4 regions of the Pantoea sp. R13S299 genome follow, and region 3 is predicted to be linked to each of the others. Evidence: predicted binding sites of a transcription regulator. Region 3 holds the regulator's gene; each other region holds the start of a gene.
The links. Region 3 encodes CRP, which controls carbon source genes, mostly activating them, when cyclic AMP is high. Its sites were predicted from a motif close to ATGTGANNNNNNTCACAT; they were not measured.

Region 1 (7,944 bases), on a different contig from region 3:
AAAAATATAAAAACAGTATGGGACTGCTGGATAATAAACGCATGAAGAGTGATACCCAATGGGTGATCGATTCAATGCGCGTTAAAACCCCAGGCCACCATACTCAAATTGGTTCGCTTTCGGGCGGTAACCAGCAAAAAGTGATTATTGGCCGCTGGTTATTGACCCAGCCTGAAATCCTGATGCTTGATGAACCAACACGCGGTATTGATGTTGGTGCGAAATTCGAAATTTACCAGTTGATTGCTGAGCTGGCGAAAAGAGAAAAGGGCATCATTATTATCTCATCCGAAATGCCGGAGCTGTTAGGCATTACCGATCGTATTCTGGTAATGAGTAATGGTCTGGTAGCAGGCATAGTTGATACCAAAACGACCACGCAGAACGAAATATTGCGTTTAGCGTCATTACACCTTTAATGAAGCAAGGGCTGTTAACATGAAAGCGACTACAAAAAAGAATGCGCTAACCTGGTTAAAAGATGGCGGCATTTATGTCGTGCTGCTGGTATTGCTGGCTATTATTATTTTCCAGGATCCATCATTCTTAAGTTTAATGAACCTGAGTAATATTCTGACCCAATCTTCGGTGCGCATTATTATTGCACTGGGTGTGGCGGGTCTGATTGTGACCCAGGGTACTGACCTGTCAGCCGGACGTCAGGTTGGTCTGGCAGCGGTCGTCGCCGCGACGCTGCTGCAGGCGATGGATAACGCGAACAAGGTCTTCCCGACGCTGGATACCGTGCCGATTCCACTGGTTATTCTGACCGTGTGCATCATTGGCGGTGTGATTGGTCTGGTCAATGGTGTGATTATTGCTTACCTGAAGGTAACGCCATTTATCACCACGCTGGGCACCATGATTATCGTTTACGGTATTAACTCACTCTATTACGACTTTGTGGGTGCCTCACCGATTGCCGGTTTTGATGCAGGGTTCTCGAAATTTACCCAGGGCTTCTTACGCTTTGGCGATTTCAAACTCTCGTTCATCACTTTCTACGCTGTGATTGCCATTATTTTCGTCTGGGTGCTGTGGAACAAAACCCGCTTCGGCAAAAACATTTTTGCTATCGGCGGTAACCCGGAAGCGGCGAAAGTCTCAGGCGTTAACGTTAACCTGAACCTGATCATGATTTATGCCCTGTCAGGTGTGTTCTACGCCTTCGGCGGGATGCTGGAAGCGGGTCGTATCGGCTCTGCCACCAACAACCTCGGCTTTATGTATGAGCTGGATGCGATTGCGGCCTGTGTGGTCGGCGGCGTCTCCTTCGCCGGTGGTGTGGGTAGCGTGGCAGGCGTCGTAACCGGTGTGCTGATCTTCACCGTTATCAACTACGGTCTGACCTATATCGGCGTCAACCCTTACTGGCAGTACATCATCAAAGGCGGCATCATCATCTTCGCCGTTGCGCTGGATTCACTGAAATATTCTCGTAAGAAGTAAGTCTTATTCAACGCTAAAAAAGCGACCTTAGGGTCGCTTTTTTTATGGGTAGTGCCGGGGCCGTTGCTGTGACAAGGAGTATGCGAAGGGAACAGGGTCAGATCGGAAAGACGCAAAAGCCGTCATCCATGACATGCTCGGCCCGCGCCGTCCCTGGCGCGGGACGTTTTCCTCTTCTGACCGTGTTCCCTGCGCTTCAGGCTTATCTATTGCTGTTAGATTCGCCTAAGCCTCAGGGAATTCAAACAGACGACTCACCCACTTAAAACGATGGGAGCATACGCCTGCAGCAAAGCATAGCGGGCCAGGGATGGGCCGCGCTGAGCCTGCCAGGGATGGCGTCTTTTGCGTCTTTGCGAAAGGCGTATGCTCCCTGAGTCTTGTACCTTACTGCCAGACTGCAGCTCAGCGCACATAACAGCTTTCAGCACAGTTTCATTAAGCCGTTGAGCGCCAGCTATTTCCGCAGCTTCTGTTCCAGCTCCAGCAGCTGCTCCGGCGTCACCGCAGGGTAACTCTGCGCATCTTCAGGAACATCGCGTACAGCAGGAATCGGCACCAGAGGCCCTAAGAAACGGGGTTCGCGCTTGAGCAGGAAAAGGTCCGCCAGCGCGCCCAGCCGGGCACCAACCTCACGGAAACGTACGCTCAGCATGTTCTTGGGTGAGGGCACCGCATAACACTGCGCCTGAATACCCAGCTGTAAGGCGATAAACAGCGCGCGCTCACAATGAAAACGCTGCGTAATAATAATGAAATCGTTGGTATCAAACACTTTACGGGTGCGGACTATCGAATCCAGCGTGCGGAACCCCGCATAATCGAGCACGATATCGGCCGGATCGACGCCGGCTTTAATCAGATCGCGGCGCATCGTCATGGGCTCGTTATAGCTTTGCAGCGCGTTATCACCACTCAGCAGCAGGTAATTGACCTTGCCGCTGTTGTAAGCATTCAGCGCGCCCTGCATACGATAGAGATAATACTGATTGATGACGCCGGTACGATAATATTTAGCCGTACCCAGTACCACGCCCACCTGACGATGCGGCAAAGAAGCGACATTTTCGTAAATAAAAGGCGCAGTTTTCCAGCTGATCCAGCGATCAAGGCCGAGCGCCGTTGCCATCATCAGTAAGATGATGAAAAGCAGACCAATGAGAACGCGTTTCAGCATGCGCCTGGAGACTCGATGTCAGAATATTGAGATGGGACAAGGCTACTTGAGCTGTCGCAGCGAAGCAAGTTACTGCCGGCTGGCTGTGCTCTTTTTGAACACTACCGGATCAGATGCGATCCGGCAGTCTGACAATTAAATCGAGGTGCGACGATAATGACGATACTGCGGCAGCCAGAAGTTGTTGGCGATTGCCTGTGACAACACATCTTCTGAGGTCACCACCGCGACACCCGCCAGCTGAGCAGCTTTACCCACTTCCATCGCGATAATCTTCGACACACCCTGAATGTCTTTGATCTCAGGCAGCACCGGGCCTTCACCTTCATTCACCAGCGGTGAGCAGTCAGCGAGCGCGCGGCTGGCGGTCATCAGCATGGTATCGGTGACGCGACTGGCACCCGACGCAATCACACCCAGGCCAATGCCCGGGAAGATGTAGGAGTTGTTGCACTGCGCGATCGGGTAGGTCTTACCATTCCAGCTTACCGGCGAGAACGGGCTACCGGTTGCGACCAGCGCGGCACCGTCAGTCCAGGCGATGATATCGGCAGGCGTCGCTTCCACGCGTGATGTCGGGTTCGACAGTGGCATCACGATAGGGCGCTTACAGTGCTTGTGCATTTCGCGGATGATCTCTTCGGTGAACAGACCCGGCTGGCCGGAAACACCAATCAGAATATCGGGCTTCGCATTGCGCACGACGTCCAGCAGCGAAATGGAATCATTGGTGATATCCCACTGCTGCAGGTTTTCGCTCTTCTGCACCAGCTTGCTCTGGAAATCGAGCAGGTTAGGCAGCTTGTCCGTCAACAGACCAAAGCGATCCACCATCATCACCCGGCCACGGGCTTCATCATCACTCAGACCTTCTGATTTCATCTGCGCGATAATCTGTTCAGCGATACCACAACCCGCAGAACCGGCACCCAGGAACACCACTTTCTGCTCGCACAGGCGGCTTCCGGCTGCGCGGCTGGCGGCAATCAGCGTGCCTACGGTTACGGCGGCGGTGCCCTGAATATCATCGTTAAAGCAGCAGACTTCATCGCGATAGCGGTTCAGCAGCGGCATGGCGTTCTTCTGGGCGAAATCTTCAAACTGCAGCAGCACTTTCGGCCAGCGGCGCTTAACAGCCTGAATAAATTCGTTCACGAACTCATCATACTCTTCGCCGGTAATGCGCGGATGACGCCAGCCCATATAGAGCGGATCGTTCAGCAACTGCTGGTTGTTGGTGCCGACATCCAGTACCACCGGCAGGGTATACGCCGGGCTGATGCCGCCACAGGCGGTATAAAGTGAAAGCTTACCAATCGGGATACCCATGCCGCCGATGCCCTGATCGCCAAGGCCCAGGATGCGCTCGCCATCGGTCACCACAATCACCTTCACATTCTGCTTGGTGGCATTCTGCAGCATATCTTCGATGTGGGCGCGGTTAGGGTAGGAGATGAACACGCCACGTGCACGACGGTAGATTTCAGAGAAGTGTTCGCAGGCTGCGCCGACGGTCGGGGTGTAGATGATTGGCATCATCTCTTCAAGATGGTTATCCAGCAGGCGGTAGAACAGCGTTTCGTTGGTGTCCTGGATGTTGCGCAGGTAGACATGCTTATCGTTATTGTTTTTGAAGTCCTGGAACTGACGCCAGGCACGCTGCGCCTGCTCTTCAATCGATTCCACCGCTTCTGGCAGCAGACCGTTGAGGTTGAATTCGTTACGTTCTTCGATGCTAAAGGCGCTGCCTTTGTTCAGCAGGGGAAATTCCAGCAAAATCGGGCCAGCATAAGGGATATACAGCGGGCGTTTACTTTCGTAGTCGAGTTCCATGCAGTGATGCTCCGGTTGCAGTGTTGTCTGGCGTCACGCCGGAAAGGTAGCGCCAGTTTTCTTACCCGTTATAGCTCAGACTGCAGGCCCGGCAGCGGCAGGGTAACCGCTGCGGAAACATTCACGACCGTGCTGCCATCCTGCAACCTGAATTATTCAGAGTAATTTGTGATGACGTGAATTCTGGCGCCAGATCCTATGAAATTTCCCACAGAAGTACAGCGTTTGTTCATAAAAGCTCACAAAACTGTGGCCTCTCTGACAGCGGGTTATGCTTTGTACAGCGTTACCTGCAGCAGCTCACCGCAGCCAAATGTTGCAAGCGTCGCCTGCGTGGCGGCGAACTGGCTTAACGTGGCATTTTCCACTTCCGCTAATACCGCTTTTTTTATCTGACGGACATCGCCGCCCTGCATGTTCAGCAGGACCAGCGCCGCCTGCAGTGGCGGGAAGCTCGGGTTAAACGCGGCGTTTTCCGCATAGCGACCGGCGACAATCGCGCCATCTTCGGTCAGCAGCGCAACACCCGCGTGGGACTGGCTGTAAGGCGCGTGGCTGGCATTGGCAGCGGCAACTGCGGCTTGTACCAGTTCATCGCCCTCAGCCATGTAACCGTGATCGACTTTGTCCATCAGGAAGGTCGTGATGTCGAGATCGCGTGGTCCAAAGGCGTCCGGCAGATAATCGGCCAGGGTGCTGATTGCACGCTGCGGCAGGCTGATGCGAATGCTGGTGCCGCTGTTCAGCTCGTTCATAAACTGACGGCAGTGACCGCATGGCGTGTAGTTAACGGTAATGGTCTCAAGCTGGCATTCGCCACGCAGCCACGCATGGGTAATGGCGCTCTGCTCGGCGTGCACCGTCTGCTGCATCGGCGTGCCGACAAATTCCATATTGGCCCCGAAGTACCAGTTGCCGCTGACGCCACGGGCAATCGCCCCGACGTTAAAATGCGATACGGTAGCAACGGCACAGGACGCCGCCAGGGGCAGCAGCGCCAGCGCCAGCGCATCGGCATCCATCTGAGTCTGTTGTTGCAGTGAGGCGACCTGGTCGGCGCTCAGCACCGCATGGAAGTCAGGATCGTTGAGCAGGGGAGCAAGTGCAGTTTGCAGCGTTGACGGCAATGCCTCAAAAGCAGAGAGGAAACGGGATTGCATGTGAGCCTCATTAAATTCAGCAGGGCGATGTGCCAGTCACCGGTTTATATGTGATCCACATCGCTCTGACAATGTAACCTGTGTTGCATGTTTCAACTTTGCGAGATCTCTCGCAAACTTTCAGCCAAACCAGTGCATCAGCAGCGGAAAAATAAACGGCGCCAGCAGTGAGGTGATGATGCCGCAGATCACCAGCGCCAGTGAGCTGAATGCGCCTTCCTGGTAATCGAGTTCGGCAGCGCGCGCCGTGCCGAGGGCATGTGACGCATTACCAATCGCTAGTCCGCGCGCTGCTTTAGATTTCACGCCCAGCAGATTCAGTACCGTGTGTCCGAACACCGCACCCAGTACCCCGGCAATCAGCACACAGATGGCGCTGATAGCAGGAATGCCGTGCAGCGAACCGGAGACGGCCATTGCAATCGGCGTGGTGACGGATTTAGGCACGATAGTGGCGGCAATTTCAGGCGTGGCACCCATCCACAGGGCAATGGCGGTGCCTGACGTCATGGCGGTCAGGCTGCCGATAAAACAGACGCCAATAATCGACTTCCAGCGGGCGCGGATCTGATGCATCTGCTCATACAGCGGCAGGGCCAGCGCAACCACGGCCGGTTGCAATAGCTGATTGAGAATCTCACTACCCGCGAAATAGCGCGAGTAGGGCAGCTGTAACAGTAGCAGTATCGGGATAATAATCGCCATCGCGACCAGCAGCGGATTAAGCAGCGAAATTTTTAGTCGTATTGCCAGCTTGCGCGCCAGAAAAAAGGCCGCCAGCGTCAGTGGCAGTGACCACCACATTTCACTCATCGGCAGACTCTCCGGCCGGACGGCGGCTGTGAAGCTGGTGGGCGCTTACGCCAACAATGGAGAGGACCAGCAGGGTGCTGACGACGCAGGAGACAACGATGGGGCCAAACTGCGCGGAAAGAATATCGGTGTAGCTCATCACCCCGACGCTAATCGGCACAAACAGCAGCGCCATGTAGCGAATCAGCAGATGGCAGCCCGGTTTCACCCAACTGACCGGCAGGATCTGCGAGGCCAGCAGCGCGAACAGAATTAACATCCCAAGGATGCTGCCGGGCAGTTTAATAGGCAGCAGCGAAGCGATGCCGATGCCGGCGTATAAGCAGAGATAAATGATGATAAAGGCGCGAAGATAACGTCCGCAGACAGACAGCACGGTGAGCATGGCAGGCTCCTGTTTTCACTGAGCTTCATCATACGCATTAACCGCTTAGCGTGCTAGCGATCACATTTATGCGGCGATGTGGCAGGACCAGGCCAACAATTGCGGGAAACGAAGCGGGATGGGGAAGTGCGAAGACAGAGGAGGAAAGATAACCCTTCGCGCCAGAGAGAAGGCGCGAAGGGTTACAGCAGCACTGCGCTAAGCGGTTTAAGCCGCCAGCTATTATTTAACCGGCATACCCGGCACAGCACCGCTGTCGACGGACAGCACGAACAAATCTTTTCCGCCCGGACCCGCTGACAGCACCATGCCTTCGGAAATACCGAAGCGCATTTTACGCGGCGCGAGGTTGGCCACGATAATGGTCATTTTACCGACCAGCACAGAGGGATCAGGATAGGCGGCGCGAATGCCCGAGAAGATCTGACGCTTTTCACCGCCCAGGTCGAGCTGCAGACGCAGCAGCTTGTCTGAACCTTCAACCAGCTCCGCCTGCTCAATCAGCGCGACGCGCATATCGACTTTGGCGAAATCATCGATGGTGATGGTCTCACCGACCGGCGCATCGGCCAGCGGGCCGGTTGCAGCCGGTGCACTCGCTGCGGCAGCATCCTCTTTCGAGGCTTCAATCAGTCCCTCAACCCTCGCCATTTCAATGCGGCTGTAGAGCGCTTTGAACGGCGCAACCTGATGATCCAGCAGCGGCTGCGCAATGGCATCCCAGCTCAGTTCACAGTTCAGGAAGCCTTCTGCACGGGCGCTCAGTGACGGCAGCACCGGCTTCAGCCAGGTCATGAGAATGCGGAACAGGTTAATGCCCATTGAGCAGATCGCCTGCAGATCCGCATCACGGCCTTCCTGCTTCGCGACCACCCAGGGAGCCTGCTCATCGACATAACGGTTCGCCAGGTCGGCCAATGCCATGATCTCGCGGATAGCACGGCTGTATTCGCGCGCGGCCCATGCGTCACCAATCTTCTCTGACGCATCCACGAAGGTCTGATAGAGCGCCGGATCGGCCAGCTCTGCCGCCAGTTTGCCGTCAAAGCGTTTGGTGATGAAGCCCGCGTTACGTGACGCCAGGTTAACCACTTTGTTGACGATGTCGGCATTCACGCGCTGGACGA
Region 2 (7,944 bases), on a different contig from region 3:
GCGGTTGTAGTTGAGTAATACTAAGGAAGAGTCGATGAAATTGAGCGTAATGTCTAATGCCGCCTGGATGATGTCTGAGAAGATCATCTCCGTTTTTGGCGTCATTTTTGTGACGTCTTACGTGGCGAAGTCCTTTGGCCCAACGGTGTTTGGCCAGATGGCGTTTTCTACTTCACTATTTGCGATGGTGCAAACCGTTGCAATCTTTGGCACCGAAACCATTCTGTTTAAGCGCGTCAGCAAAAATGCGTCAAAAGGCCTGCGCCTGATGACCATCGCCCGCACGATGCGCATGGTGTTATTGCTGGTCACTTCGGTGCCAGTCTTAATCTGGGTCTGGTACAACATGCAGGAAAACTTCCTGGCGTTTGCACTGGCCTCATTTATCGCCTCGGTTTTTGTCACCCAGGACACCTTCAGCGTTTATAACAACGCGCGTCTTGCCTCGCGTCTTAACACCATCGCAAACGCCGTGGGCATGCTGCTGAGTTTTGGCATCAGCTTCACCGTCGCCTGGCTGCGTCTTAATCCGCTGTGGCTGACGCTGTCGATTGTTGCCGTGACCCTGGTGCCTTACCTGATCAAGCGTCACAACTTCTATCAGGACCATCAGGATCAGATGCCGCCGCGCGAAAAGCGCACCGCCTATCTGCGCTATCTGATGTATGCCGGACTGCCGCTGGCGATCTCCAGCATCTTTATCTCGGTGCAGGTCAAAGCGGCGCAGATGTTCCTGGCAGGTACGGCCCCCGCCCGCGACCTCGGCCTGTTTGCGGCGGCAAATACCATTTCCGCCTCCTGGATTTTTATCCCGGTGGCGCTCATTACCTCCTGCTTCACTGAGATCTTCAGGGAGCGCGGTGAGGTCGCCATTAAGCTGGCGGCGCGGCTCAATGGTTATGTAATGGGTGTTTCATTGTTGATGCTGCTTGTCATTTCGCTTTACGGCGAGCGGATCATCATTGCGTTGTACGGACCGGAATACACACAGTCAGGAAGTCTCATTACGTTGCTGTCGATAGCGACCAGCTTTTCGGCAATGGGGACCGTAGCGTATCGCTACATGGTCAAAGAGGGAGGATTTAACTACTTGCTGAGGAAAATCATCTGCCTGATGGTCATCAGTTTGCCGCTCTCCTGGTGGTTGATCCAGGGTCACGGCATCATGGGGGCCGCGTGGAGCGTTTTCCTTTCAGAACTTTTGTCCCTGACCGTAATGAATTACTTCTTTAAAAACGGCGTCATTCAAAAGATTCAGGTTTCCTCACTCAACTACAAAACATACAAATGAGGTCAGATATGCTCAAGTTGAAAGAAGAACTCAGAAGAAGTGTGCAGTACTTTATTAAGAAGATGCCCTGGGCTTATCAGGACCGCATTTACTACTTCCACAAGTTCAGAAAGCTGCCCAATCTGCGTCAGCCAAAAGTGTTCAACGAGAAGGTGTTGTACCGTAAGTTTATCTTCGGCGATTACCAGAATTACGGTCGTCTGTCAGATAAGTACTCGGTGCGCGAATTCATTGCTGAAAAAATCGGTAATGAATACCTGATTCCGCTGGTACACGAAACGACTGACCCGACAACGCTGAACAGCCTACCCTGCTGGAAGGGAACGGTGATTAAGCCGAACCACGCCTCCAACATGGTCGAGATTCTGCTGGAAGAGCCGGACGCACTGCGCAAGCAGCAGATCATTCACGACTGCTATCGCTGGCTGAAGACCGATTTCGCCAACGAAGCGCGTGAGATTCACTATCGCTACATCAAGCCACGTATCCTGGTTGAGAAGTACATTGGTGATGGCAAAAGCGCGCCGATTGATTACAAGTTCCATATGTTCAACAAGCGTGATGGCAAGTTCGAATATGTGCTGCAGGTAATCTACAACCGCTGCCAGCCGCTGCTGTCGATGAACTTCTACGTGAATAACCTCAATGAGGCCTATCACAAGATTCGCGACACCGGTCTGGATGTCTCACCGATTATGCCGTCACTGGAACATGCGCTCGAACTGAGCAAGAAGCTGGCCAGCGATTTCGACTACGTGCGTGTGGACTGGTATATCCATGACGAACGCATCTACTTTGGCGAACTGACCTTCACCCCAGGTGCAGGACTGGTCACCGGCTTAGATCGTGGTTTAAATCAGATGATGGGAGATATGTGGATTCAGGATCGCCGCGGAACGCAGAGCCCGGGCGTTACAGTGCAGGATGTTAATATCCCTGCCATGTTGAAGAAAATTTAAGCACACACAGCAATATAAAAAACCCCGCTTAAGCGGGGTTTTTTATGCGCAAAATTCAGGGAATCAATCAGGGCATCGGCCAGTCAGCAGGCGCCTGGCTCATCACATCGATAAAAGCATGCTTTGAGATTTCAACGAAGTTATGCACGTTTTCCATGCTCAGGGTAATGCCCATCAGACCGGTAACAAACCAGCAGGTCATGCCTAAACCAATTCCGCCACACATGAATGCCATCACATGACGGCTATCCTGACGAAGTTTGGTTTTCAGGGTGCTGGCAAAAAACATCATGATTGCGCTCAGCAATTCCCAACGCATAACAAGAAAACTGGTGGTTAACGTAGCCATCGGCCGGACCTCAATATCAACAGGTAATCCTGACAATCTGCAGACATCACCGGCGGCGAAAAAGTGTGTCAGGGGAGACTTCTGCGCCGTCAAACCAGGTTCAAAGTGTGACTTGGGTCACATTATATCACCCGATTTTAAATTTTGAACAAAATTTACACGGGTATGGCAGTGGCACTAAGGAAGAGTCAGAAGCAGTAGAAGAACGGCGGGGAAATCAGTCAGATGCGCCCGGGGCGGGCGCAATCAGGAATTAACGAACCGGGCAGCACTCGCCGGTGGTGCGCTGGGTAAAGCTGTTGATCGGATCGTTACAGCCAAAACTCAGCAGGCGAGGGCGCTGAATCGCCTGGCGACGCATGGTATGGCGGTACGCGGTAGGCGTCTGGGCAAACTGACGGCGAAACACCCGTGAGAAGGTCTGCTGCGAGTCATAGCCATACTGCATCGCAATATCAAATACCGGGCGCTGCGTCTCCGACAGGGCTTCTGCTGCCAGCGTCAGGCGGCGCTCACGAATATAGCCACCCAGCGTCTGTTTCGTTACGGAACGGAACATACGCTGCAGATGCCATTTCGAATAGCCTGATTTCGCTGCAACTTCATCGATAGACAGGCTCTTATCCAGGTTCTGGTCAATCCAGTGCGTCAGGGAATGAATGATCTCTTCTTGCATCATGGCCTCATCCTTCTGGTGCTTAATAAGCGGTAATGGGAGTTTAGGGGTTTCGATGGAGAGCGAGTATAATTCCTCAAGTTAACTTGAGGTAAAGAGCCTGATGAAAAAAGAACGCAACTATCCCAAACCGGTTTTAACACCGGGTGAAGTGGCGCGCCGCAGCGGTGTGGCGGTCTCGGCGCTGCACTTCTATGAGACCAAAGGGTTGATCTCCAGCACCCGTAACAGCGGTAATCAGCGTCGATACAGCCGCGATGTGCTGCGACGCGTCGCGATTATCAAGATTGCGCAGCGCATCGGCATTCCGCTGGCGACGGTCAGCGATAGCCTGGACCATATTCCGGCGAACAAGCGCATGTCGACGCCGGAGTGGGATGCGCTGACCCAGCACTGGCGTGAAGAGCTGGATAAGCGCATTGAAACCCTGACCCGCCTGCGCAATGACCTGGATGGCTGCATCGGTTGCGGCTGCCTGTCGATGCGTGACTGCCCGCTGCGCAATCCCGGCGACCGGCTGGGTCAGCAGGGTTCGGGTGCGGTGCTACTCGACCCGGAACAGGATGATAAACATCCGGATGTGGAGTGACGTCTATACTTGGTGAAGGTCAAAACACAGGGAATCATGATGATCACCGTTCACCATCTTGAGAAATCGCGCTCGCATCGGGTGCTGTGGCTGCTGGAAGAGCTGGAAGTGCCGTACCAGATGAAACGCTATCAACGCGAACCGACCATGCTGGCCCCGGAGGCGCTGAAAAAAGTGCATCCGCTGGGGAAATCACCGGTCATTACCGACGGCAACCAGGTGGTGGCAGAATCAGGGGCCATTCTCGAATACCTCGAAGAGAAATATGATCACGAGTTCCGGCTCAAAGTCAGTGATGAGGCCTCAAGGCTGCAGTGCCGTTACTGGCTGCACTATGCTGAAGGCTCGCTAATGCCACTGCTGGTGATGAAGCTGATCTTCGGTCAGATGGGCAAAGCACCGGTGCCGTGGCTGCTGCGTCCGGTCGGGGCGGCATTCGGTAAAGGGGTGCAGAAGGCGTTCCTGGATAAACAGCTGAAGCCGCACAGGCAGATGATCGAACAGCATCTGGCGGCCAATCCCTGGTTTGCCGGTCAGCGTTTCTCGATTGCGGATGTCCAGATGAGCTTTCCGCTGCTGGCGCTGGCGCGACGTGCCGGACTGGATCAGATGCCCGCCACCGAGAAATGGCTGGAGACTGTGCAGCAGCGCGCTGCGTGGCAACGCGCGATTGCACAGGGCGGCGAGCTTTCGCTGCCAGGTTAATCCTCTCTCTCCATCGGCGTGGCCTGTCTCTTCACGGCTGCGCCGGTACCCATCCCACTAAAACTGCTTTAACTTCAATGTCTCCGCGTTTCAGGTTGAGGAAGGCCTTGCGCCTGTCAGCCGCTTACGCCTGATCTTTATGCTGAAGAATCTCCCTCTGACAGTTGAAAATGTGCCGCTAAACGCCGGATAATCCCCTGCCTTTTTATCTGGCCGATTTTGACGGCCAACTATCTGCGGCAAGGTAAACGTTTGCCTGGCGGATTTATCCCGACAGTGACGCCGTCTACCCGCTTATTCCAGGGACAGCGATGGTCGCAGAGCGATCCACACAACAAAAATTTTTGAGGCTCAACTATGTCAACTGAATCACGCCCGGCCAGTGGAAAACTGGACGCCTGGTTCTCGATCTCGGCGCGCGGCAGCAGCGTGCGCCAGGAAATTCTGGCCGGACTCACGACCTTCCTGGCGATGGTCTACTCCGTCATTGTGGTGCCGGGAATGCTGGGCAAAGCTGGTTTTTCCCCCTCCGCCGTGTTTGTCGCCACCTGTCTGGTCGCCAGCTTTGGTTCCATCCTTATGGGGCTGTGGGCCAATCTGCCGATGGCGATTGGCTGCGCCATCTCCCTGACCGCCTTTACCGCTTTCAGCCTGGTGCTGGGGCAGCACATTAGCGTGCCGGTCGCGCTGGGCGCAGTGTTCCTGATGGGTCTGCTTTTTACCCTGATCTCGGTGACCGGCATTCGTGCCTGGATCCTGCGTAACCTGCCGATGGGCGTGGCGCACGGCACCGGTGTCGGAATTGGCCTGTTTTTGCTGCTGATTGCCGCTGATGGCGTGGGTCTGGTGGTGAAAAACCCGGCACCGGGCCTGCCGGTGGCACTGGGTCACTTCACCACGTTCCCGGTGATGATGACGCTGCTGGGGCTGGCCGCGATTATTGGCCTGGAGAAGCGCCGGGTGCCGGGCGGCATCCTGCTGACGATTATCGCTATTTCGCTGCTGGGCCTGATCTTTGACCCGGCGGTGAGCTATCAGGGATTGTTTGCACTGCCAAGTCTGCGTGACGCCAGCGGTCAGTCGCTGCTGTTCAGCCTCGATATTATGGGTGCCATGAAACCTGCGGTGCTGCCCAGCGTACTGGCGCTGGTGATGACGGCGGTCTTTGATGCCACCGGCACCATTCGCGCAGTGGCGGGTCAGGCAAACCTGCTGGATAAACAGGGCCAGATTATCAATGGTGGCCGTGCGCTGACCAGCGACTCGGTCAGCAGCCTGTTCGCGGGTCTGGTGGGTGCGTCACCGGCTGCGGTCTATATCGAATCGGCGGCAGGAACGGCGGCGGGCGGTAAAACCGGTCTTACCGCGATTGTGGTCGGCCTGCTGTTCCTCGCCATCCTGTTTATGTCGCCGCTGGCTTATCTGGTGCCCGCTTACGCGACTGCGCCTGCCTTAATGTATGTCGGTCTGCTGATGCTCAGTAACGTGGCGAAAGTCGACTTCGGTGATTTCGTCGATGCGATGTCGGGCCTGTTAACGGCAGTGATCATCGTGCTCACCTGCAACATCGTGACCGGTATCATGATCGGTTTCGCCAGCCTTGTGGTGGGCCGTCTGTTCGCCGGTGAATGGCGTAAGCTCAACGTCGGCACCGTGATTATTGCCGTCGCGCTGGTGGCGTTTTACGCCGGTGGCTGGGCGATCTGACTGTATATCCGGGCGTGCGGCTGCGCGTCCGGAATTTTTCACTTTTTTCCCGCCCGGCGCACGCGTAGCTGACAATCTTCATCGCCGTTTGTTTTACACTTTAGCGCTTAACCAATGATTGAAAGAAACGACGCCTAAGGAAAGCATGGAAATCTTTTTTACTATTCTCATCATGACGCTGGTCGTGTCGCTCTCTGGCGTTGCGGCCCGCATTCTCCCTTTTCAGATCCCGTTGCCGCTGGTTCAGATCGCCGTAGGTGCGATGCTGGCCTGGCCAACGTTTGGTCTGCATGTCGACTTTGACCCGGAGCTGTTTCTGGTGCTGTTCATTCCGCCACTGCTGTTCGCAGATGGCTGGAAAACACCGATCAGTGAGTTCCTGCATCATGGTCGCGAGATTATTGGCTTAGCCCTGGCGCTGGTCCTGATTACCGTGATTGGTATCGGCTATCTGATCTACTGGATGGTGCCAGGTATCCCGCTGATCCCGGCCTTTGCGCTGGCGGCGGTGCTGTCGCCGACCGATGCCGTGGCGCTCTCCGGCATTGTCGGTGAAGGCCGCATTCCCAAGAAGATTATGTCGATCGTGCAGGGTGAAGCCCTGATGAACGATGCATCGGGCCTGGTATCACTGAAATTTGCCGTAGCCGTTGCCATGGGCACCATGGTATTTACCTGGGGCGGTGCCAGCGTTGAGTTCATGAAAGTCGCCATTGGCGGCCTGATTGCCGGTGTGGCGATCTGCTGGCTGTACGGGAAATCACTGCGCCTGTTCAGCCGCTGGAGCGGGGATGACCCGGCGACCCAGACCGTGCTGCTGCTGCTGCTGCCGTTCGCCTCTTACCTGATTGCCGAACATCTGGGTGTCTCAGGCATCCTGGCGGCCGTGGCTGCCGGTATGACTATCACCCGTTCCGGTATTATTCGTCAGGCACCGCTCGCGATGCGCCTGCGTGCTAACAGCGTCTGGCAGATGCTGGAATTCATCTTCAACGGCATGGTCTTCCTGATGCTGGGCCTGCAGTTGCCTGACATTCTGCAGACCTCTATCGACCAGGCTCAGGCTGATACTAACGTCGAGCTGTGGATGCTGTTCGCCGATATCGGACTGGTCTATCTGGCGCTGATGCTGGTGCGTTTTGGCTGGCTGTGGATCATGCAGCGTCTGAGCAAACGTCTGTTGAAGAAGAAGCCGCTGGAGTTTGCTAACTACTCGCTGCGTGAGCTGCTGATCGCCACTTTTGCCGGGGTGCGCGGGGCGATTACCCTGGCGGGTGTGCTGTCGATTCCACTGTACCTCACTTCGGGTGAGCCCTTCCCGGCGCGCTATGAGCTGGTGTTTATCGCCACTGGCGTGATTCTGGTCTCATTGCTGGTGGGCGTGGTGCTGCTGCCGATTCTGCTGCGCGGCATTGATAGCATCGACAAAGGTGCACATCGCCGTGAGCTGCAGAATGCCCGTGCATTGATGGCAGGCGCAGCGGTTGAGAGCCTGCATAAGATGGAAGAGCGGCTGGAAAATGAGTCGGAAGAGAACATCGACCCGGAACTGCTGAAAGAGGTCAGTCTTCGAGTGATTGGCAACTTACGTCGTCGCGCCGAAGGCAAAAATGACCTTGAGCATGCACTGTACGCTGAGAACCTTGAGCGTCGCTTCCGCCTGACCGG
Region 3 (7,944 bases):
CAAGAAAAAACTTATCGAAGCTAACAGTGTGATATGGAACAGACAAGCTTTTACCACATGAAATTTACCGGACCGGAAAACGAGCACTTCACACCCCCTGACAGTCTGCGCAATGCGCACCTGCAGACGATGCTGCCGCGCCTGTTACGTCGCCGTAGCACCTTCGATCCTCACTGGCAGCGACTCGATCTGCCGGATGGCGACTTCGTCGATCTCGCCTGGAGCGAAGATCCCCAACTGGCGCAGCATAAACCGCGCGTGGTGCTGTTTCATGGACTGGAAGGCAGCTTTCACAGCCCCTATATTCATGGCCTGATGGACATCTGCCGCGCGCGCGGCTGGCTGGCTGTGGTGATGCATTTTCGCGGCTGCAGCGGCGAACCTAACCGGCTCAATCGCATCTATCACTCCGGCGAAACCGAAGATGCCCGCTTCTTCCTGCACTGGCTGCGCACGCGCTGGGGCAATGTGCCCACCGCTGCCGTCGGTTTCTCGCTGGGCGGCAACATGCTGGGCTGCCTGCTGGGCCAGCAGGGTTCAGCCGCTGAGGTGGATGCGGCCGTGATTGTCTCCGCCCCGCTGCTGCTGGAACCGTGCAGCGTGAAACTGGAACGCGGCTTCTCACGCTTCTATCAATACTATTTGCTGGCGCAGCTCAAGAAAAATGCCCGCCGCAAACTGCACGCCTGGCCGGACACGCTGCCTGTCAATCTGGCGCAGCTGAAAGCGCTGCGGCGACTGCGCGATTTTGATGATGCGATTACTGCCCGCGCCCACGGTTTTGTTGATGCAGCAGATTACTACCATCGTGCCAGCGCCATGCCCTGGCTGAAGCACGTAGAGAAACCGCTGCTGATCATCCACGCCAAAGACGATCCCTTCATGAGTGATGAGGTCATCCCGCACAGCAGCCAATTATCTGCCACTATTACTTATCAACTGACACCCCATGGCGGCCACGTAGGTTTTGTCGGCGGGACGTTACGCCAGCCTGAAATGTGGCTGGAACAGCGCATCCCGCAGTGGATCGCCCCTATTCTGGATAACTGATCTCGTGATTATTCCCTGGCAACAGGTCTCACCAGAGACCCTTGAAAATCTGATTGAAACCTTTGTGCTGCGCGAAGGTACGGACTATGGCGAGCAGGAACGCAGCCTGCTGGACAAGGTGGCTGATGTGCGACGCCAGCTGGAAACCGGTGAAGTGGTGCTGGTGTGGTCGGAACTGCATGAATCGGTCAATATCATGCCACGCAAAGAATTTCGCGGCTGATGCACCCGGCATCATTTCATGATAACAATGCTCATCGCCCGACCTCACAGGGAGCTTTTCTATGTCTGCACGTCATCCCATTATCGCGGTGACCGGTTCCAGCGGCGCAGGGACCACCACTACCAGCCTCGCGTTTCGCAAAATCTTTCAGCAGCTCGATCTTCATGCGGCCGAGCTGGAAGGTGACAGCTTTCACCGCTTTACCCGCCCTGAAATGGATATGGCGATTCGTAAAGCGCGCGATTTAGGGCGTCATGTCAGCTACTTCGGTCCGGAAGCTAATGACTTTGGCCTGCTGGAACAGAGCTTTAAAGAGTATGGTCAAAGCGGACAGGGGCAATCGCGTAAATATCTGCACACCTACGATGAAGCAGTACCGTGGAATCAGGTGCCCGGCACCTTTACGCCATGGCAGCCGCTGCCGCAGAACACCGACATTCTTTTCTATGAAGGACTGCACGGTGGCGTGGTAACAGCACAACACAACGTGGCGGAACAGGTCGATCTGCTGGTGGGCGTGGTGCCGATTGTTAACCTGGAGTGGATTCAGAAGCTGGTGCGCGACACTGGCGAGCGCGGTCATTCACGTGAAGCGGTGATGGATTCCGTGGTGCGCTCAATGGAGGATTACATCAACTTCATCACGCCGCAGTTCTCACGCACCCACCTCAACTTTCAGCGCGTCCCGACCGTCGATACCTCAAACCCGTTCGCGGCCCGCGCCATTCCGTCACTGGATGAGAGCTTTGTGGTGATTCACTTTCAGGCGCTGGAAGATATCGACTTCCCCTACCTGCTGGCGATGCTGCAGGGATCATTTATCTCGCACATCAATACGCTGGTCGTGCCCGGCGGCAAAATGGGTCTGGCGATGGAGTTGATCATGGGCCCGCTGGTGAAACGGCTGATGGAAGGTAAACGGATAGAGTAAGAGTTCAAAAGGGCCTTTCCAGACTAATGCCAATGCTGGATAAGTCTAACAGCAGCGAAAAAACTTAACACGCAGGGAACCGGGTCACAAGAGGAAAGCGTCCCGCGCCAGGGACAAAAACGCCGGGAGCGTTTTTGAACAACGCAACGCGTTGGCCCGGCAACGGGCGCACCTCAGGGATGAGGTGCGTAATCGCGCGGGCCGAGCGGCCAGGGATTGGCTCAAGCGACTTTCCGATCTGACCCGGTTCCCCTGCGCCAGCAAAGTCTCAAAGCGAATTCCCCATCCAGGCACGGCCTCACACCGGACTACCAGCAACTTTGAAAAAAACTGCGACTGTTACAGCTCAACCACTTCATAGCTATGCGTCATCGTCACACCTTTACCCAGCATGATGGCCACCGAGCAATATTTTTCTGCAGAAAGATCCACCGCGCGTGAGACCGCTTTATCCTGGAGCGCTTTACCACTCACGATAAAATGCAGGTTGATGTGCGTAAAGATTCTCGGCGCCTCTTCACGACGTTCTGAGGTCAGTTTTACTTCACAATCAGCCACATCGTTGCGGCCTTTTTGCAGAATTGAAACCACATCAATCGCGCTGCATCCGCCAGCCGCCATCAGCACCATCTCCATTGGGCTGGGCGCTTTATCACCTGAATTGCCATCCATCAGTATCTGATGGCCGGATGAGGATTCTCCGAGGAATGTCAGCCCTTCTACCCACTTCACTCTTGCCTGCATGATTTTTGCTCCGGAATACGCTGTTTTGCCGCCAGACTACGCTTTCACCTGGTAAACAGCAATCCAGAGAAATCCGCCTGTAGCTGAAGCGAGACAACAGAAGACAGTCGGCAAAAGCTGTGCTACAAACAGTGCTGAAAATATTTTTCGTCACCCGATGGCGAAGCCGGGAAGAATGATGCGCACTGCGCCTGATGCGGCCCGAATAATTTCCTGAAAGGGAAACGCTTGAAGCTTTCACCGCCTGACAGGGAAAACTGCCCCCTGTATTTTGGGCACGATTACAACAGAGGATAATAGCGAATGGTTCTCGGCAAACCGCAAACAGACCCTACACTCGAATGGTTCCTGTCCCATTGCCATATTCACAAGTATCCATCCAAAAGTACGCTTATTCACCAAGGTGAAAAAGCAGAAACGCTTTACTACATCGTTAAAGGTTCCGTCGCGGTTCTGATTAAAGATGAAGAAGGCAAAGAGATGATTCTTTCCTACCTGAATCAGGGCGATTTCATTGGTGAGCTTGGCCTCTTCGAAGAAGGCCAGGAGCGCAGCGCCTGGGTACGTGCGAAAAGCGCGTGCGAAGTGGCGGAAATTTCTTACAAGAAATTCCGTCAGCTGATCCAGGTTAACCCCGACATCCTGATGCGACTCTCAGCACAGATGGCGAGTCGCCTGCAGGTCACGTCTGAAAAAGTGGGTAACCTCGCTTTCCTCGACGTCACCGGACGCATTGCACAGACCCTGCTCAACCTGGCGAAGCAGCCAGATGCCATGACGCATCCCGACGGCATGCAAATTAAAATCACTCGTCAGGAAATTGGCCAGATTGTTGGTTGTTCACGCGAAACCGTGGGCCGTATTTTGAAGATGCTGGAAGATCAGAACCTGATCTCCGCACACGGCAAAACCATCGTCGTTTACGGCACCCGCTAATTCCTGTCACCCACGGCGTGATGGCAACATCACGCCGTTATTGTTTGTGTTGGGCCGATGTGGCGTCGAATCATTTACCATCCTGAAGTTAACTATGCCTTGAGGCAAACGCTGGTCCTCTGTCTGCCAGTGGCGCTGGGCTGGCTGGCTGGCGACCTGCAAAAAGGTCTGCTGTTCTCGTTAGTGCCCGCCTGCTGCAACATTTCCGGTCTGGATACCCCGCACAAACGCTTCTTCAAACGTCTGATTGTTGGCGGCAGCCTGTTTGCCCTCGGCAGCTTTCTGATTCAGTGGCTCACCCTGCATGCGATTCCACTGCCGCTGATCCTCTTCGCTATGCCCCTGCTGCTCGGCGTCACCGGTGAAATCAGCCCGCTGCATGGCCGCCTGCTGCCCGGCACCCTTATCGCCGCCATCTTCACCCTCAGCCTGATTGGCCGCATGCCCATCTACGTCACCCCGCTGCTCTATATCGGCGGCACGCTCTGGTATGGGGTCTTCAACTGGTTCTGGTTCTGGCTGTGGAAAGAGCAGCCGATGCGCGAAAGCCTCAGCCTGATCTACCGCGAGCTGGCTAACTACTGCGACGCCAAATATACCCTGCTCACGCAGCTCACCGATCCGGAAAAGGCGCTGCCGCCGCTGCTGGCACGTCAGCAGAAAGTGGTCGATTTGATCAACACCTGTTATCAGCAGATGCACATGCTGTCGGCAAGCCGCGATCACAGCCATAAACGGCTGACGCGCGCCTTTCAGGTGGCACTGGATCTGCAGGAGCATATCTCAGTCAGCCTGCATCGGCCGGAAGAGGTGCAAAAACTGGTCGAGCAGAGCCATGCCGAAGCGGTCATTCGCTGGAATGCCAAAACCATCTCGGCCCGGCTGCGTGTGCTGGCGGATAACATCCTTTATCACCAGCTACCCGATCGCTTTGCAATGGATAAACAGCTCGGTGCGCTGGAAAAGATCGCCCATCAGCATCCCGACAATCCGGTAGGTAACTTCTGCCTTTACCACTTCAATCGCATTGCGCGGGTCCTGCGCACCCAGAAACCGTTGTATCAACGCGATCTGATGGCGGACCGCCAGCGCCGTCTGCCGCTGTTACCGGCGCTGCGCAGTTATCTCTCATTCCGCTCGTCGGCACTGCGCACTGCCGGCCGCTTTGCAGTCATGCTGATGCTGGGAAGCGCGCTGGCGCTGTTCTTCAACATCCCCAAACCCTACTGGATCCTGATGACCATCATGTTCGTCAGCCAGAACGGTTACAGCGCTACCCGTGTCCGCATCCAGCATAGGGCGCTGGGCACCTTTGCCGGTCTGGTCATCGCGGCCGCGACGCTGCGCCTGGCGGTGCCGGAGTCGCTGGTGCTGATGATCATGCTGGCGATAACCTTTATCAGCTATCGCTTTACCCGCCAGTTCTATGGCTGGTCGATGATTGGCTTTACGGTCACGGCGGTTTACTCGCTGCAACTGCTGTCGCTGAATGGCGCGCAGTTCCTGCTGCCGCGACTGATGGATACGCTGATGGGCTGTCTGATCGCCTTTGGCGGGATGCTGTGGCTATGGCCGCAGTGGCAGAGCGGCTTACTGCGGCAAAACGCCCATGACGCGCTGGAAACCTATCAGGATGCGCTGCGGCTGTTGCTGGGCGATGAACAGTCGCCAGAGAAACTGGCTTATCAGCGCGTGAAGGTTAATCAGGCGCACAATGCGCTGTTTAACTCCCTGAATCAGGCGATGCAGGAACCGGCATTCAACTCCCGCTACCTGAGTGATATGCGGCTCTGGGTCACGCACAGCCAGTTTATTGTTGAGCATATCAATGCGATAACGATTCTGGCGCGCGAGCACACCATGCTGACGGCCTCACTGGCTGAACGCTATCTGCAATCCTGTGAAATCGCGCTGCAGCGCTGTCAGCAGCGGCTGGAATATGATGGTGAAAGCTCACAGGTCAATCTGCTGGATGATCTGGAGAATATCAGTGAGGGACCGATTACGGTGGTGGAGCAGCATGTGCGGCGCATTCTCGATCATCTGAGCGTGATGTACACCATTTCATCGCTGGCGTGGAACCAGCGACCACAACATGGCCGCTGGCTGATCAGACGCTTACGTAAAAACTAAGTTAGCTGTTGAGCACTTTGCCGACGGCGGTGGCGAAGCGGCTCATGCCCTCTTCAATGTCGGCCGGTTCGATAATCAGTGACGGGGCAAAACGCATCACGTCGGTTCCGGCCACCAGCACCATCACACCTTCAGCGGCGGCGGCATTCAGAATGTCGCGCGACCTGCCGGCATGCTGAGGTTTCAGCGCAGCACCAATCAGCAGCCCTTTGCCGCGAATGTCGCTGAACAGATCATACTTCGCGTCGATAGCTTTCAGCGCCGTGACAAAATGCTGACGACGCATCTCAACGCCCGCCAGCACGTCTGGCGTATTGATTATATCCAGCGCCGTTTCGGCGATGGCGCAGGCCAGCGGATTGCCGCCATAGGTGGTGCCATGCACGCCCGGCGCCATGGTCGAGGCGATCTCGTTAGTGGTCAGCATGGCGCTGACCGGGAAGCCGCCGCCCAGCGCTTTGGCTGAGGTCAGAATATCGGGCTGAATGCCATAATGCTCATAGGCGAACAGCTTGCCGCTGCGTCCCATGCCGCTCTGTACTTCATCCAGCACCAGCAGCGCCTGATGCTGATCGCAAAGCGCACGCAGTCCCTGCATAAATTCCTGCGTCGCGGGCACCACGCCGCCTTCACCCTGAATCGGTTCAACCACGATGGCGCAGGTATGATCGTCAATAACGGCTTTCACCGCGTCCAGGTCATTGAACGGCACGTGAACGATATCGGCCGGTTTAGGGCCGAATCCGTCAGAATATTTTGGCTGTCCGCCGACCGTAACGGTGAACAGCGTCCGGCCATGAAAAGCATTATGGAAGGCGATGATCTTACTTTTGAACGGGCTGTGACGTTTGCAGGCATAGTAGCGCGCCAGCTTAAAGGCGGCTTCGTTGGCTTCGGCACCGGAGTTGGCGAAAAATACGCGGTCAGCAAAGGTCGCCTGGATTAATTTACTGGCGAGGCGCAGTGCCGGTTCGTTGGTGAAGACGTTGCTGGTGTGCCACAGCGTCTCGCCCTGGCTTTTCAGCGTTTCCACCAGCGCAGGATGGCAGTGTCCAAGTGCGGTGACGGCGATACCACCTGAGAAATCGATATACTCTTTGCCCTGCTGATCCCATACGCGACTGCCTTTACCTTTTACCGGCACGAACTGCGCAGGTGCATAAACAGGCAAAATAACGTTATCGAACGTCTCCCGCGTGACCGCAATTTTTTCCGCTGCCATTAGTAACCCCATCTGGATGATTGTTGTGCTGACCTGAAATAATAATCACAAAATATGCATAAAAAATCACTCAAAGGCAACTTATTGCTCAAGGAAATTGCGCAGCAGCTGATGTCCCTGCTCGCTGAGAATGCTTTCGGGATGGAACTGTACGCCTTCCAGCGCCAGGGTTTTGTGGCGGAATCCCATAATTTCGTCAGGCTCGCCGTCACGCACCGTCCAGGCAGTCACCTCGAATACATCGGGCAGAGAATCGCGCTGCACAATCAGCGAGTGATAGCGGGTCACGGTAAGGGGATTATTGAGATTGCGGAACACGCCCTGGCCGGTGTGCTGAATCGCGGAGGTTTTGCCATGCATCACCTGACGCGCACGCACCACCTGCGCGCCATACGCCTGCGCAATCGCCTGATGGCCCAGGCAGACGCCCAGCACAGGCATCTGCCCGGCGAAATGCCGGATCGCCGCCAGCGAGATGCCGGACTCCGTCGGCGTGCAGGGGCCAGGGGAGATCACCAGATGGGTCAGCGGCAGCGCCGCCATCTGCTCCAGGGTGATGGCATCATTGCGCACCACCTGAACCTGCGCGCCCAGCTCGCAGAAATATTGATAAAGATTCCAGGTAAAGGAGTCGTAATTGTCGATAAGCAGCAGCATGACGTATCCAGAATGATAAACCGCGCCGCTATTCTACGCGGTCAGGCC
Region 4 (7,944 bases), on a different contig from region 3:
AAATGTTTCGCCGCTACAGCGTACCCTGCGAGGCGATTAGCGAATGCGTGACAGTGTCACCCCGTTCCAGACACTGCACGTTTCGCATCAACACACCCGTGTGAACGCACATGACCGTACGCGCCGGTTACAGTCATGCCGTTCATTCTCTGGACGCAAAGCCTGAGGTTCTTCTCGTGCCTGATATGAAGCTATTTGCTGGTAACGCCACCCCGGAACTAGCACAACGTATTGCCAACCGCCTTTACACCAGCCTGGGAGACGCCGCAGTAGGACGTTTCAGTGATGGTGAAGTGAGCGTACAGATCAATGAAAATGTACGCGGTGGTGATATTTTCATCATCCAGTCCACCTGTGCTCCCACCAACGATAATCTGATGGAACTGGTTGTGATGGTCGACGCGCTGCGTCGTGCTTCTGCTGGTCGTATTACCGCAGTCATTCCCTACTTTGGATATGCCCGTCAGGATCGCCGTGTGCGTTCCGCGCGTGTTCCTATCACCGCTAAAGTAGTGGCAGACTTCCTTTCCAGCGTCGGTGTTGACCGTGTTCTTACGGTTGACCTGCACGCCGAGCAGATCCAGGGCTTCTTCGACGTCCCGGTTGATAACGTATTTGGCAGTCCGATCCTGCTGGAAGATATGATGCAGATCGGTCTGGAAAACCCGATTGTTGTTTCTCCCGATATTGGTGGCGTAGTACGTGCCCGTGCTATCGCTAAACTGCTGAACGACACCGATATGGCTATCATCGATAAACGCCGCCCTCGCGCGAACGTTTCTCAGGTGATGCACATCATTGGTGACGTTGCTGGCCGCGACTGCGTGCTGGTCGACGATATGATCGACACCGGCGGCACGCTGTGCAAAGCGGCTGAAGCGCTGAAAGAGCGTGGTGCCAAGCGCGTGTTTGCTTACGCGACTCACCCGATCTTCTCCGGCAATGCGGTTGAAAACCTGCGTAAATCTGTACTCGACCAGGTGATCGTCTGCGATACCATCCCACTCTCTGATGAGATTAAGTCACTGCCGAATGTGCGCACGCTGACCTTATCTGGCATGCTGGCCGAAGCCATTCGCCGCATCAGTAACGAAGAATCTATCTCGGCGATGTTCGAGCATTAATCTTCGCGGAACCGGGCCCTGTGCCCGGTTTTTTTATGCCTGCCGTTCGCCCGATTAACGCACTTCTTTTTCTGATTTTCCCGCGAAAAATCGCCTCAAAACCCCCTATTTTCAACGCCACTCACTCTTTTACTTAAACCCTGCGTTCACCGCTTCTGCCCTGTGCCGTAAAGTGGTAATTTGCTGCGCACTTTCCCCGAGAACCTGACCGCCATGAGCCTGGATATCTATACGTTATTTGTCTGCGAGCTCTATGTGCTGGGGTTTCTGAGCATCATCATGGTTTTTGCCTGGATCGGATCGCAGTATGATCGCGTCCTTGGCTTCACCTGCCTGTCGCTGGTTTTTACGCTGATTGCCGTCTTTTTAAGTAGCCTGCGCAGCAGTGGCCTGCATTTCCTGCCGGTTGCGGTGGGTAACGTGGTCATGATGCTGGCTTATGGGGGATTGTTAAATGCTTTCCGGCGCTTCTGCGGCAAACCCATCGGCACCCACTGGCTGCTGGGCGCCCTGCTCTGGGCACTGCTCTGCTGTTTTCCGGCCTTCTATTACAGCTTGCCCAAGCGGGTACTGGTATTGTGCATCGCCTGCGGCGTTTACACCGCGGCACTGATTCAGTTGCTCTGGCAGGCGCGTGATACGCTCAAGGCAACCTTCTGGCCGGCGCAGTTGCTGCTGTGGATCCATCTGCTGTTTCACCTGGCGCGGCTATTTCTGGACAACGCAATTCCCAGCGCCCGTCCTGGCGCGATTGGCGGGTCGAACTTCTCGGTTTACGTTATCCTGGAATCCATTCTGTTTGTCATCGGCCTGACGTTTACCATTCTGGCCATGGTGAATGAACGGATGCAGATAGCCTTAAAACATACCTCTTTGCACGATCCCCTGACCAGCGTCTGGAATCGTCGCGCCCTGTTTAATGAAGCAGAAAAGATTGTGACGCGCTGCCGACGTCAGAAGCGGCCCTTCAGCGCGATACTGTTCGACCTCGATCATTTCAAAAGTATAAACGATCAGTATGGTCATCATCAGGGCGACCTGGTCCTGATCCACTTTTGCGATGTTGTCAGAGCGTTACTGCCGACTGAGGGGCGCTTTGCGCGACTGGGCGGAGAAGAGTTTGCGGCGATAATCCCCGCAGAGGCAAATGAAGCAGAAGCATGGTGTGAAGCGATCCGTCTGGCGGTCTGTGCGTCGCAACCCAATGCGATACCCTATTCGGTCAGCATTGGCTTTGCCACGGTAACGAACCCCCAGCAGGGGTTTGAAGATTTACTGGCGCTGGCGGATGCAGCGCTCTATCACGCTAAAGCCAGTGGCCGGAACCGCACTGCGCAGCATCCGGCTACTGCAGCCATCAGTTAATGGTGTGAATTGTGATACCTGCGGCAGCGATTGTCATAGCGACGATGCCAGTAATAACGGTCTTCTACCTTTTCACGACCACTCAGACCCGCCCCCACCAGCCACAGCAGAGCACCGATAAAGATGCCTAACATGGCACCCTGCGCCAGAAGCTGCGGCAGGTCGAGTGAGGGAAGCTGATTAATAATTGAAAAACCGACGCCCAGTACCATTGTGACTAATCCCAGTACCATCAAACTGTTACCCGCTACGCGGCAATGTTGATGTTTCATGCTGCACCTCCATCCTTATGAGTAATAAACCGCACACAATGTTAAGTGCCATAAGTTTAGGCAATGGATAGAAGCAACGTTGCGGGATGGATCACACATCAGCCATAAAGTAATCACTGGACCTGATTGCAGCCTGTTGATTTAGATAGAAAATGATTAATCACTGTCCTGAATCATTTCAATGCTTGTGCTTTGTCATCCTGCCCGTAGCGAAGTAAACTAACGCCCTTTCGCGATAACTGCAGGATAATCATTGTGAGCAGCATTAAACTGATTGTGGGCCTTGCCAATCCGGGCGCTGAATATGCCGCTACGCGCCATAATGCGGGTGCCTGGTATCTGGATTTACTGGCTGAGCGCCACAATCAGTCACTGAAAGAGGAAAGCAAATTCTATGGCTACACCGCCCGTCTGGCGATAGCCGGAGAGGATGTGCGCCTGCTGGTGCCGACCACCTTTATGAACCTGAGCGGTAAAGCGGTAGCGGCGATGGCGACCTTTTATCGCATCGCGCCGGAAGAGATTCTGGTGGCGCACGATGAACTCGATTTGCCGCCTGGTGTGGCAAAGTTTAAGCAAGGCGGCGGGCATGGCGGCCATAACGGTCTGAAAGACATCATCAGCAAACTGGGTAATAACAACAATTTCCATCGTCTGCGTATCGGTATCGGGCATCCCGGTGATCGCAACAAGGTGACCGGATTTGTGCTGGGCAAGCCGCCCGCCAGTGAGCAGAAGCTGATTGATGATGCCATTGATGAAGCGGCGCGCTGCACCGAACTGTGGCTGAAAGAGGATCGCATCAAGGCGATGAACCGGCTGCACGCCTTCAGGCCTGCTTAAACGCCCGAATCGTCGCGATTCCGTGTATAATGCGCGAAATTTTTCAATTCGTCTCCGACAGTCCGCCTTCTGGCGCGCTGTCCATCCAGTTATAAAGGGTATCAAACCATGGGATTCAAATGCGGTATCGTGGGCCTGCCGAACGTCGGTAAATCCACTCTGTTTAACGCGCTGACTAAAGCGGGCATCGAAGCGGCTAACTTCCCTTTCTGCACCATTGAGCCAAACACAGGCGTGGTGCCAATGCCTGACCTGCGTCTCGACCAGCTTTCTGAGATTGTTAAGCCGCAGCGCGTGGTGCCGACTACCATGGAATTCGTCGATATTGCGGGTCTGGTTAAAGGCGCGTCAAAAGGTGAAGGCCTGGGCAACCAGTTCCTGACCAACATCCGTGAAACTGAAGCCATCGGCCACGTCGTGCGCTGCTTTGAAAACGACAACATTATCCACGTCGCGGGCAAAGTTGATCCGGCTGAAGATATTGACGTTATCAACACCGAACTGGCGCTGTCCGATCTTGAGACCTGTGAGCGTGCGATTCAGCGCGTGCAGAAGAAAGCCAAAGGCGGCGACAAAGATGCCAAAGCCGAACTGGCTGCGCTGGAGAAGTGTCTGCCGCACCTTTCTGAAGCAGGCATGCTGCGTTCACTGGATCTGGATGCGGACGAGAAGGCGGCCATCCGCTATCTGAGCTTCCTGACGCTGAAGCCAACCATGTACATTGCTAACGTCAGTGAAGATGGTTTCGAGAACAACCCGTACCTGGATAAAGTCCGTGCCATCGCCGAAGCAGAAGGTTCAGTCGTGGTGCCTGTGTGCGCCGCTGTTGAGTCGGACATTGCCGAACTGGAAGATGAAGACCGTGACGAATTCATGGCCGAACTGGGACTGGAAGAGCCGGGCCTGAACCGCGTTATCCGCGCCGGTTACTCCCTGCTGAACCTGCAGACCTATTTCACCGCTGGCGTGAAAGAAGTCCGTGCATGGACTATCCCGGTTGGCGCGACTGCCCCACAGGCAGCCGGTAAAATCCATACCGACTTCGAGAAAGGCTTTATCCGCGCACAGACCATCGCGTTTGAAGACTTCATCGCCTACAAGGGCGAACAAGGCGCTAAAGAAGCCGGCAAGATGCGTTCAGAAGGTAAAGAGTACATCGTGAAAGATGGCGATGTGATGAACTTCCTGTTTAACGTCTGATTGGGTTGTTGTCTCATGGGGTTTCACTAAACCTCATGACGATGCGAAAATCTTTAAAATCCACGCAACTGCGTGGATTTTTCATTATGTGGTCGGCGTAAAACTCAGGCGTATACATCCTCCATTAGCCGTGCTTTCAAACACGCTCAGATCGACCCAGCCCGGGACTTATCAGACTGAGCCTTGAGACGTTATTGCACCAGGTTATGCTGCAGGGAATATTTGACGATATGAGCATTATTGGTGAATTTCATTCGCTTCATCATGCGTGATTTATAGGTGCTGACGGTTTTATTGCTGATGGAGAGCGCATCGGCTATCGCATTAATCGACTCCCCGTGGGCCAGCATGATCATGATTTGCCGTTCGCGCATCGTCAGGCTCTCATGAGGCGCACGATTATTGCTCTGGTAGTCGGAGAAGATAATCTCCTGTGCCAGATCGTGATCGATATAACGTGATCCCTGCGCCACGGTACGAATCGCTTTGAGTAAAACATCCGGCGATTTGTCTTTGGTGATATAGCCCAGCGCGCCATTATTTAATACCCGCCGGGTAATCTGCGGTTCGTTGTACATACTCAAGACCAGAATGCGCAGCCCGGGATAGAGAGGCATCAGGCGGGTAATCAGATCTTCACCGCTCATGCCAGGCATCGAAATATCCAGCAGCAGCAGATCGACTTCGTGCTGACGCAGACGCTCCAGCACCTGGCCGCTATCCGATGCTTCGCATACCACGTCAATATTTTCATCAAGAGCAAAAATTTGCTTCAGGCCCTCGCGCATAATGGCATGATCGTCGGCAATCATCAGACGTATGCATTTACTCATCGGTTAATACTCCCGGTTTCGGACTGGATGCTTCTGATTTAGCGCTTACAGAGAGGGGGAAATTCAGTTTAACCCGGGTCCCTTTACCGGGTGTGCTATCGATGGTCGCTTCTCCATTTAGCATGCGTCCTCGCTCCCTGATGCCGTGCAGCCCACACGTCCCTTTCTTCACACGATTCAGATGAAACCCTTTGCCGTTATCGACCACTTCAATGAGCAGCGCATCCGGCTTGAGTTTGACGAAGATATACACATTGCTGGCTCTGGCATGGCGGACGACATTGGTGAGGCACTCCTGTACCACGCGAAAGGCCGCCGTCAGCGTCGCCTCATCCAGCACCACGGTGTGTTCATCAGGTGCCAGCAAAATGCAGCGGATACCATTGTCTTTTATAAACTGATCGCGCAACCATTCCAGCGCCGGAATCAACCCAAGATTGAGAACATTAGGCCGCAGGCGCGTCGAGACATCGCGCACCACCTGAATCGTGCTGTCCAGATGCACCATCAGTTGCTGGATTTTTGCCTGCTGGGCATCGACAGACTGATCTTTACGCATCGCCAGCAGCGACAACCCTGTGCGCAGCGCGGTTAAATGCTGGCCCAGTTCGTCATGAATATCACGCGCCAGCTGTTTTTTTTCTGCTTCCCGCGCCCGCTCCAGATTATGGGTTAGCTGCCGCAACTCCTCTTCGGTCTTGCGGATTGCGGTGATATCGCGCCCAACCGCCAGCACGCTAACCAGCTCATCCTGTAAATCATATTCCGGCACGCAGCGCACATGCAGGGTGCGTTTATCACCCTGATGCGTTACCACCAGCTCATCTTCGGCCACTTTCTCATCAACCATGGTGCGTGAGACCAGCTTAAACAGGCTCAGTCCAATCCCCCCGCGCTGCACGCTTTCGGTCAGCGGCATCCGACTGATATCGTTTTCGCTAAGATTAAACCAGCTGCGGACCGCCAGGTTGGCATAGAGGCAACGGGTCTGCAAATCAAAACGTAAAATGAGGTCGGGAGAATTTTCCACTACCTGATGCAGCTGTTTTTCCCGCAGTTGCTGCTGCTCTTTTTGCCGACGAATTTCATGCATATCACGCACAATGCATAAGATATGCAGCTCACCATCCTGGTGATATCCGCTACAACTCACCTCCACGGGAAAGACGTCATGCCGACCGGTATGATGTGAAGTGAATTGTATCCCTTCAGGGCGGGTACTCAGTTTCCACCACAGGGCAAAAACATCATTGTCGCGCAGTTCTTTATCTATGATGTCAAAGCTGAGTTGCGAAAATGCCTCGCGGGAATATCCCGTCAACTGGCAGGCTTTATCGTTGACATATTTGATATGCAGCTGGCTGTCTATCAAATATATCGCATCATGAATTTTGTTTAAGGCAATATTTGATAAACCGGTGATATTAATTTCGTGATTTTCATTCTGACCAGATACACCCTGTAAAAGCATTATTCCCTCCACGAATTTATCATGCCGCAGAGAATAACGTCCCGACGGCATAATAGTCATAACCCGCTAAATATTAACGAGCTGATAAGCTTAGCAGTTAAATTGCCATTTATCGTAAGCCCAGTTTCAGGCGTAAATTCTCCCTTTCAATGTTTCCCGCGCGCGTGAGAGTCGGGAACGCACGGTGCCGACCGGGATTGCTAAATGCTCAGCGATATCCTGATAGCTGCCCTCCTCCTCCACAAGGATAGACAACATAACCCTGACGTCTTTCGGCAAAATTTCCAGGGAGGCCAGCGTATGACTCAGTAATTGTCTGTTTTCCGTCAGATCGCTGGGATCATTATCCAGCAGCAGATCGGCGACAACCTCATCATTAAGGTTATCAAACAGATAGTGGATCTGTTTCGACTTGTAATAGTTGCGAATTAAATTAACTGCGATGCCAAACACCCAGGTTTCCGGACGGGATGCGCCGCGAAACTTATGGCGGTTAGACAACACTTCCAGACAGGTCATTTGCAGGATGTCATCAGCATCTTCATGGCTGGCAATACGTTTCCGAATGAAATTTAACAGCTTCTTATTATGCGTAATGAAGATCTCATCCCAGTTTACGTTAATTGCTAAGGATGACTCTGCGACAGCGGATACGAGCGTTGAATTAATCATTTTCTTATCTCTCTGAGTAGTAGCCATTGATTGCCTGACATAGCAAGAGATATGCCATCCGCCGCACAACAAATAACCCACTGTTTATGAAAACAATTAATTCTTAATACAGAATTATCTGAGAAAGTTTTTACCCGTCTTTATCGCTGTGTAATGCAAAAAAT

Region 1: a site for CRP is predicted at 5,668-5,685, ahead of cdd (cytidine deaminase). Genes of this name have one in related genera too.
Region 2: a site for CRP is predicted at 2,705-2,722, ahead of ACN1CO_RS11255 (YjcB family protein). Genes of this name have one in related genera too.
Region 4: a site for CRP is predicted at 2,841-2,858, ahead of pth (aminoacyl-tRNA hydrolase). Genes of this name have one in related genera too.

What each region holds. Positions count from the first base shown of each region.
Region 1 is NZ_JBLYEF010000001.1:1,832,790-1,840,733, reverse strand. It holds gene mglA (galactose/methyl galactoside ABC transporter ATP-binding protein MglA) at 1-419, shown strand, start outside; gene mglC (galactose/methyl galactoside ABC transporter permease MglC) at 439-1,449, shown strand; gene sanA (outer membrane permeability protein SanA) at 1,907-2,626, opposite strand; gene ACN1CO_RS08860 (NAD-dependent malic enzyme) at 2,762-4,459, opposite strand; gene cdd (cytidine deaminase) at 4,729-5,619, opposite strand; gene ACN1CO_RS08850 (CidB/LrgB family autolysis modulator) at 5,740-6,432, opposite strand; gene ACN1CO_RS08845 (CidA/LrgA family protein) at 6,425-6,817, opposite strand; gene metG (methionine--tRNA ligase) at 7,040-7,944, opposite strand, start outside.
Region 2 is NZ_JBLYEF010000002.1:55,567-63,510, forward strand. It holds gene ACN1CO_RS11245 (oligosaccharide flippase family protein) at 35-1,291, shown strand; gene ACN1CO_RS11250 (ATP-grasp fold amidoligase family protein) at 1,300-2,250, shown strand; gene ACN1CO_RS11255 (YjcB family protein) at 2,318-2,599, opposite strand; gene soxS (superoxide response transcriptional regulator SoxS) at 2,853-3,278, opposite strand; gene soxR (redox-sensitive transcriptional activator SoxR) at 3,379-3,864, shown strand; gene ACN1CO_RS11270 (glutathione S-transferase family protein) at 3,904-4,569, shown strand; gene ACN1CO_RS11275 (NCS2 family permease) at 4,927-6,276, shown strand; gene ACN1CO_RS11280 (Na+/H+ antiporter) at 6,422-7,944, shown strand, end outside.
Region 3 is NZ_JBLYEF010000005.1:211,806-219,749, reverse strand. It holds gene ACN1CO_RS20125 (hydrolase) at 34-1,050, shown strand; gene ACN1CO_RS20120 (YheU family protein) at 1,055-1,273, shown strand; gene ACN1CO_RS20115 (phosphoribulokinase) at 1,335-2,204, shown strand; gene ACN1CO_RS20110 (OsmC family protein) at 2,544-2,948, opposite strand; gene crp (cAMP-activated global transcriptional regulator CRP) at 3,252-3,884, shown strand; gene ACN1CO_RS20100 (YccS/YhfK family putative transporter) at 3,942-6,017, shown strand; gene argD (bifunctional acetylornithine/succinyldiaminopimelate transaminase) at 6,019-7,239, opposite strand; gene ACN1CO_RS20090 (aminodeoxychorismate/anthranilate synthase component II) at 7,321-7,896, opposite strand; gene ACN1CO_RS20085 (putative adenosine monophosphate-protein transferase Fic) at 7,938-7,944, opposite strand, start outside.
Region 4 is NZ_JBLYEF010000001.1:870,213-878,156, reverse strand. It holds gene ispE (4-(cytidine 5'-diphospho)-2-C-methyl-D-erythritol kinase) at 1-40, shown strand, start outside; gene prs (ribose-phosphate diphosphokinase) at 177-1,124, shown strand; gene ACN1CO_RS04330 (GGDEF domain-containing protein) at 1,338-2,489, shown strand; gene ychH (stress-induced protein YchH) at 2,486-2,761, opposite strand; gene pth (aminoacyl-tRNA hydrolase) at 3,017-3,604, shown strand; gene ychF (redox-regulated ATPase YchF) at 3,713-4,804, shown strand; gene ACN1CO_RS04310 (response regulator) at 4,996-5,637, opposite strand; gene ACN1CO_RS04305 (PAS domain-containing sensor histidine kinase) at 5,630-7,108, opposite strand; gene ACN1CO_RS04300 (RNA polymerase sigma factor) at 7,235-7,780, opposite strand.